DNA from 2 places in the Massilia sp. W12 genome. Region 2 is predicted to be linked to the other one. Evidence: predicted binding sites of a transcription regulator. Region 2 holds the regulator's gene; the other holds the start of a gene.

Region 1 (3,951 bases), 1.1 Mb from region 2:
ATCCTGCGGATTGGGTATGATCCCACTTCACAATCGGACTGCCTGCGCACGCGCTCAGCATTGCACAGAGGGACACAACAACAGGGCGCAACAAACTGCGCCGGATCGGCATTAGGTATGCATCTGACATGACATTCTCCCGTTTTTATTCAAACCAACACACCCGCCAGCCTGTGCAGGTGCGATCTGCTTTGTTGTGGCATCTTGCTCGATGCTTTTTGGTGGAGACCGGGATTCAGCGCGCCAAACTGCAGCACCCTGCCAGCCTCTTTTCTATGGCAACGCTCCCGTTTTTTACCGCAACACCCGGAAACGCTGTTGATACGTGGCGCGGAATAGATGCAATTTAGTCATTCCTTCTTGCGCATGCAAGGTTTTTAAAGAAAAAAAATCGCTATTTAAATATTACTTTGTTAAATCCGCAGTGAAATGCGTTGACATATTCAGCAAACGCTTGCCAGAGTGTCAGCATATGCTGCCCAGACCGCCATCTGATGCTACCAGGGCGGCTGAAGCCGTTCAGCCTCAGGGACAGAATAAGCTGCATCATACAATGCCGTTTTGCCCCCCAGCTCTTGAGCCTCATGAATTTCGCCACTGCAAGCCCATCCTATCGCCTGGCTATACTGTGCAGCATTGCGCTGCACTTAGGCTTGCTGTTTAGCTGGCAATGGCGCAAGCCCGCGCCCGCTCAGCGTACAGCGCCTGCCAGCCAACTCAAGCGCCAGGACTTGCAAATCGTTTTCCTGCCACCGCCGGCGCCGCACAGGCCGGCACAAGCGCAAGCAATCCAGCAAAGCAATCCTCAGCCGCGCACGCTGCGGCAAACTGCGCCGCCGGCAGCGCCCACCCCAGTCCCACGGCCACTGCCGCCCACAGAAACTGCCGCGCCGCCCGCCGCCATCTTGCTGCCGCCCGCGCCCGTCAATCTGGACAAACCCGCCCCGGCAACGCCAAGCGATCCCTTTGCGCGCCAATATGACAGCGAATTCGCGCAAAACGCCCTGCGCGCCGCCGGCAAAACCGAGCGCGGCTTGCGCGCTGGCGATTCGCCGCTGGCGCGCGCCAGCGCCATGGGGCATGGCGACCGTTTTGAAGAAGCCATACGCGCCGCCGGCATCCCGCGCGAAGCCACTATTGAACGTATTTCTGTCGGCGGGCAAGAGTTTTACCGCATCCGCCATGGCAAGAACAGTTATTGCATGCATCTGCCAAACCGGCCCTCCGCCGTGAATGGCGGCTTCAGCGGGAAAATGGAAGCCACCAACTGCCCGGGCTGATGCGTTTGTCGCAAAAATTGCGGCCCATGGCTGCCGCCATTTTTTCCGCACAGGCGGGAACCCGGCTTGTTCGCATTCCCTCAAGCGCATAGATTGCCGCCGCATAGCAGCTAAAGTCTGCCTGCTGACGCTGGGAAAAGAAATACCCCTCTAATTTATCAATAAATCAATATCCGGCGTTTACATTGCCGCCAGGCATCATTACAATGCCGTACTCAGGATTGCCATAAAAACATGTGGATAAATATTCACAGATGAATGAAAAAAGTCCTGCAAGGCCCCGCTACCACACAAAGGAATACTGATGAAAAAGATTGCCGCACTGATCGCTTTGTTTGCCGCAGCGCACGCGAATGCCAGCCTGATTTCGTTCCAAACCGGCTATTCTGCCGCCGGCCCGCAAGCCACTGCTGAAGCTTACCGCGATGTGGTGGAAGCTGCGGTTGCCGCGCCCGGCGCCGGTTATGGCGTGACAAATATCGCCAGCTATAACAATATTTCCAACCAGTCCATTTTTGGCGGCAGCTATACCAATGTGGCGTTTAAATCCACCATTCAATTCGGCGTGCAAGGCAACCAGGCCGGCACATGGACGATTCGCGCCGGGGTGGATTTTGGCCGTGGCGGCGCGATCTTCCTGGACGGCCAGGCCGTCGCTTTCCGCAACACCGATATGTGGTGGGCCGGTAATTACAACAACCCCAGCCAGTACTTCCAATTCTCCGGCAATATCGCCGCCGGCAACCACACCCTGACGGTGTACGGCCTGGAAAACTGCTGTGATGGCGGTCAGCAAATTCAATACAACTTCGGCCAGGGCTTCCAAAGCTTCAACAACCAGACCCTGAACCCGGTGCCGGAACCCGAAACCTACGCCCTGCTGCTGGCAGGTCTGGGCGCAGTTGGCATGTTAAGCCGCCGCCGCCAACAAAAACTGGCCTGATCACAGCGCCAAAAGCGCCGCAGAAAAGCCCGCAGGCCTTGCGCTTGCGGGCTTTTCCTTGTTAACGCGGCAACATTGATGCATGGCTTTTTTGCTGATTTTGATACGCCGATCTGTCATGCCTCTGCCATATTTCATCGCCGAATTCAAGCGAAAAATCTCTTTTTATGTTGTCAAAAACGATTGCGTGGCCTCCGGATGGGCACTACAATTTGTGCCTCGCGTGATTTCGACTACTATATATAGTGTTGAGAGGGCTTAACAGATTCTGCCGTATCTTGCAAGCGGCTTACATCGTAAGCTTCCCGTCACGCAGCCCGCATACCGGAACTTGCCAGGCGCTGAGCGCCGCAGAACCGGGGTGCGCATGATCAACGGGGCCGCCGCCCCACCAGCCAGATTCAGGAGCTTCAATGCACACGACGCAAGACACATCCCTGTTGCCAACCGGCCAAGCCATGCCCCTGGCCGGCGCCACGCCGGGCCTGGATACGCCGCAACTCGCACGCGCCGAGTACCGCGTGATCCGCCGCAATGGCGCCGTGGTCGGCTTTGAGCCGGCCAAAATCGCAATTGCGATGACCAAGGCGTTTTTGGCGGTGAATGGCGGACAGGGTGCGGCCTCGGCCCGTGTGCGCGAGCTGGTGGAACAGCTGACCGAGAACGTGGTCAGCGCGCTGCAGCGCCGCCAGCCGACCGGCGGCACCTTCCATATTGAAGACATTCAAGATCAAGTCGAACTGTCTTTGATGCGCTCCGGCGAACACGACGTGGCGCGCGCCTACGTGCTGTACCGCGCCAAGCATATGGAAGAACGGCGCCAGCAGAAAGAAGCGCGCGGCGAAGGCGAGCCGAAATTGCATGTGCTGGAAAACGGCGAAATGCGCGTGCTCGACCGCGAGCGCGTGCGCGAATTGATTTCCGCCGCCTGTATCGGCCTGGAAAAGCATGTGGATGCGCAAGCCATCCTGGGCGAAACCCTGAAAAACCTGTACGACGGCATTCCGGTTGAAGAGCTGCACAAATCCGCCATCCTGGCCGCACGCGCGCTGATGGAAAAAGACCCGGCTTACAGTCTGGTCACCGCGCGCCTGCTGTTGCACACCATCCGTAAAGAAGTGTTTGCACAGGAAGTGGCGCAAAAAGACACGCCGGCGGCGTATCGCGAATACTTCCCGGCCTTCATCCGCAAAGGCATTTCCGCTGAACTGCTCGACCCGCGTCTGGGCGAATTTGATCTGCAGCGTCTGGCGCAAGCGATTGTGGCCGAGCGCGATTTGCAATTCGGCTATCTCGGCCTGCAAACCCTGTACGACCGCTATTTCCTGCACGTCAACCAAGTGCGCATCGAAATGCCGCAAGCCTTTTTCATGCGCGTGGCGATGGGCCTGGCCTTAAATGAAATCGACCGCGAAGCGCGCGCCATCGAGTTTTACCACCTGCTGTCGTCGTTCGACTTTATGAGTTCGACGCCGACCCTGTTCAATTCCGGCACGCGGCGCTCGCAACTCTCATCCTGCTACCTGACCACGGTCTCCGACGATCTGGATGGCATTTATGAGGCGATCAAAGAAAACGCCCTGCTGGCGAAATACGCCGGCGGCCTGGGCAATGACTGGACCCCGGTGCGCGCGCTCGGCTCGCACATCAAGGGCACCAACGGCAAATCGCAAGGCGTGGTGCCGTTCCTGAAAGTGGTGAATGACACCGCCGTCGCGGTCAACCAGG
Region 2 (3,951 bases):
GCATCGTCGCCGCGCATGCGCACATTGGAAAATTCCGTGCCGCCGCACAAACCGGGTGCGATATTGGTGGCGCGCACACCTGTTCCGACCAGATCGGCGCGCAGATTCAGGGTGAATTGATCGACAAAAGCCTTGCTCGCGCCATACACATTGCCGCCCGGATAGGGGTAGCTGCCGGCGACTGAGCCGAGATTGATCACCAGACCGCTGCCGCGCGCCACCATCTGCGGCAACAGGGTGTGGGTCAACGCGGCCAGGCCAAAGCAATTGGTTTGGATCATGGTTTCCCATTCGTCCAGGCTGGCGTGTTGCGCCAGTTCGGTGCCCAGCGCCAGGCCGGCGTTATTCACCAGCACATCAATCTCGCGCCATTCCGGCGGCAGGCTGTGCGGCAGCGCAGTAAGCGCACTGCGTTCGCGCATGTCCAGCGTCAGCGGCAGCAGCGCCGGGCCCAAGTCCGCAGCCAGCGCCTGCAAGCGTTCGCTGCGGCGGGCCGCTGCGATTACGCGCGCGCCGCCGGCGACAAAGCGGCGTGCAATCGCCTCGCCAAAGCCCGAGCTGGCCCCGGTTACCAATACAATCATGGTTTCTCCTTTTACTGAAAATATGAACTGCGGGCCATCGTTCCTCTGATTATGCATAATTACGCAATGTTGCACTGCAATTCGCAGAGCTGGTTGCGGCTTGCCGAATCCCTGGCCTTACTTTACAATCGCCGCACCATTAGCGGGGCAGACTTGCTGCAAGGCAATGCCGCTCCCGATGTCTCACGTGACTGGCGAGAAGCCGTTCCAAGCATAACAAAGTTTGCCGTGAACGGTGAAAAGGTGGAGCGCCACCGGGGAACGTGAGAGTCAATGCCGTTCGCCTGGGCGATGATGGTTGCTACGCCAGTGTCGGCGCCTGACCGTTCAGCCAGGCCTGCCTGCGCGGCTTCTGAAAGCAATTACTGAAGGAGTTTTTTCATGTTCGCAAAAGACCATACACTCGCCAACATCGACCCCGAATTATGGAGCGCGATTCAAAAAGAAAATCAGCGCCAACAAGATCATATCGAGTTGATCGCCTCTGAAAACTACACTTCGCCGGCAGTGATGCAGGCGCAAGGTTCACAACTCACCAATAAATACGCCGAAGGCTATCCCGGCAAACGCTACTATGGCGGTTGCGAATTCGTGGATGTGGCCGAACAATTGGCGATTGACCGCGTAAAACAATTATTTGGCGCCGAAGCCGCGAATGTGCAGCCGAACTCCGGCTCGCAGGCGAATCAGGGCGTGTTTTTCGCCGTGCTCAAACCCGGCGACCGCATCATGGGCATGTCCCTGGCTGAAGGCGGTCATCTGACCCACGGCATGGCCTTGAACATGTCCGGCAAATGGTTTGACGTGGTGTCTTACGGTTTGAACGCGCAAGAGGAAATCGACTACGACGCGATGGAAAAGAAGGCGCATGAAACGCGCCCGAAACTGATCATCGCCGGCGCTTCCGCTTACGCTTTGCGGATTGATTTCGAGCGCATGGCCAAGGTGGCCAAGGATGTCGGCGCGTATTTCATGGTGGATATGGCGCACTACGCCGGCTTGATCGCCGCCGGTGTGTACCCGAATCCGGTGCCGCATGCCGATTTTGTCACCTCGACCACGCATAAATCCCTGCGCGGCCCGCGCGGCGGCATCATCCTGATGAAAGCCGAGCACGAAAAGGCCATCAATTCCGCAATTTTCCCCGGCCTGCAAGGCGGCCCGCTGATGCATGTGATCGCCGGCAAGGCGGTGGCGTTCAAAGAAGCGCTGACCCCGGAATTCAAGGTGTATCAGCAGCAGGTGTTGAAAAACGCTGACGCGCTGGCCAAGTCGTTGATTTCGCGCGGTCTGCGCATTGTTTCCGGGCGCACCGAGTCGCATGTGTTCCTGGTTGACTTGCGTCCCAAGAACATCACCGGCAAAGCGGCGGAAGCGGTGCTGGGCAGCGCGCACATGACTTGCAACAAGAATGCGATTCCGAACGACCCGGAAAAACCATTCGTGACTTCCGGCATCCGTCTGGGCAGCCCGGCAATGACCACGCGCGGTTTCGGCGAAGCCGAATCGCACAAAGTCGGCCAGCTGATTGCGGACGTGCTGGATAATCCGCAAGATGCAGCAGTGATCGAACGTGTGAAAGCGGAAGTCAAGGTGCTGACTGACGCCTTCCCGGTGTACGCAGCATAAACACCCCGGGCGGCCTGCTGGCCGCCCTTGTCATATCGACTAAGATGAAATGTCCTTTTTGCCACCATCAGGAAACCCAGGTGCTGGATTCGCGCGCCTCGGATGAGGGTGATTCGATCCGGCGCCGGCGCCGTTGCGCCAACTGCGATAAGCGCTTCACCACTTATGAAAGAGTGGAGCTGGTGCTGCCGGTAGTGGTCAAAAAGAACGCCAGCCGCACCGAATTTGATCCCGCCAAATTGCGCGCCAGCCTCATGCTGGCGCTGCGCAAACGCCCGGTCGCTGTCACGGCGATTGACACGGCGGTGCAGCACATCACGGAAAAATTGCTCTCATCCGGTCTGCGCGAAGTGCCCAGCGGTCAGATCGGGCAGTGGGTGATGGATGAGCTTAAGCAGCTCGATCAAGTCGCTTATATCCGCTTTGCCTCGGTGTATCAGAGTTTTGACGATCTGACGCAGTTTCAAAACGCAATCGAAGAATTCGCCCGTCCCCCCGGCCAGAATTGAAAGCTGTTGGCCATTTTTCATAACTTGTCGTGTTCCCGCAACGCAGGCTTGTCGAGTGGCAAGAATGCGTTTTCTTTGTTCCATCCCGCTTGTTGCAGGCAAATCTGCTGTCTAGCCTGAAATTGCGCCGCCAGAGGCGGTGACGATTGTTGCAGTCCTGTCGGGCTTGGATGCGTCCGGCAGGCTCCTGCATTGCCAACCAAAGATCGGAGGGGAGCCATGTTGAGACATCATCTTGCGCACCTGTGGAATCAGATGGGTATGCGCAATATCTTCAGTCGCAGGCAAAACATTTTGTCCGCCGCCATTCATTTCACCCGGACCTTGCTGCTGCCCAAGCTGGCCGGGGCTGGCCGGCGCGTTCGGATGGCGTGGCGTGAGCGCCTGGATTGGCGCCGGCAAATGCCGCATAAGCACGGGCGCTGGCTGCAAGCCGGCCACAGCCTGCCGGAATTATTGATCGCCCTGGCCATCGGATTGATCTTGCTGACGCAGGCGCTGCCTGAGTTTAATAAATTGCTGCGCGACACCAAACTCAGCACCAGCGTTAATCAATTTATAGCCGCGCAGTCCTTCGCACGCACGGAGGCGATTCAGCGCGGCAAGCCGGTGACAGTCTGCCGCAGTGTGCGCGCAGACCAGGGGCGTGATGAGTGCAGCCTGGATACTGTGGATGGGCATGGGCCGCGCGATTGGGCCGCCGGTTGGCTGGTGTTTGTGGAAAATGGCGCCGGCAATCTGGGGCAGGTCGATGCCGAGGATGAAATCCTGGCCCGTCAAGGAACCTTGCATGAAGGCGGGGAGGGTGACGCTACCGCGACTGCGATTATCTGGGGGCCGCAAGGCGTGCCTTTGAATATCGCCGGTGCCCGTGTGCAATTTTCCTGGGATGGCAAGCAGCAAAGGGTTTTGTGCATTTCCCGTGCAGGCAGAACCAGAGTGTTGCGGGATGTGGATCGTTGTGCATGAGGTATGACGGGATGGGTGTTTTGTTGCATAGCGGAAAACTGTGGAGAAGTATTCACAGCTTTAGCCGCCCATCCTTGAAAGCCTGCCATTTATCGCATGAAGCTTGCTGCATTCCGGCTGGCAAAATATGATGTCAACTCATCCATCCGGTTTCTATATATATCCCATGCAAGCTTACCCAGATCAGCAGCGAAGGCGACTGAGCGCTCCATCCCGGCCTGCCTGCCATACGCAGGCAGGTTTTTCCCTGATTGAGGCTA

Evidence for each region. The regulator NrdR, encoded in region 2, represses ribonucleotide reductase genes. The targets are predictions, from matches to a motif close to CACNANATNTNGTG.
Region 1: a site for NrdR is predicted at 2,458-2,471, ahead of V8J88_RS23215 (ribonucleoside-diphosphate reductase subunit alpha). Genes of this name have one in related genera too.

Annotation. Positions count from the first base shown of each region.
Region 1 is NZ_CP147776.1:5,648,378-5,652,328, reverse strand. It holds gene V8J88_RS23225 (hypothetical protein) at 585-1,280, shown strand; gene V8J88_RS23220 (CCXG family PEP-CTERM protein) at 1,585-2,223, shown strand; gene V8J88_RS23215 (ribonucleoside-diphosphate reductase subunit alpha) at 2,682-3,951, shown strand, end outside.
Region 2 is NZ_CP147776.1:4,545,218-4,549,168, reverse strand. It holds gene V8J88_RS18370 (SDR family NAD(P)-dependent oxidoreductase) at 1-584, opposite strand, end outside; ZMP/ZTP riboswitch at 762-881, shown strand; gene glyA (serine hydroxymethyltransferase) at 966-2,213, shown strand; gene nrdR (transcriptional regulator NrdR) at 2,258-2,722, shown strand; gene V8J88_RS18355 (GspH/FimT family pseudopilin) at 2,942-3,691, shown strand; gene V8J88_RS18350 (GspH/FimT family pseudopilin) at 3,951-3,951, shown strand, end outside.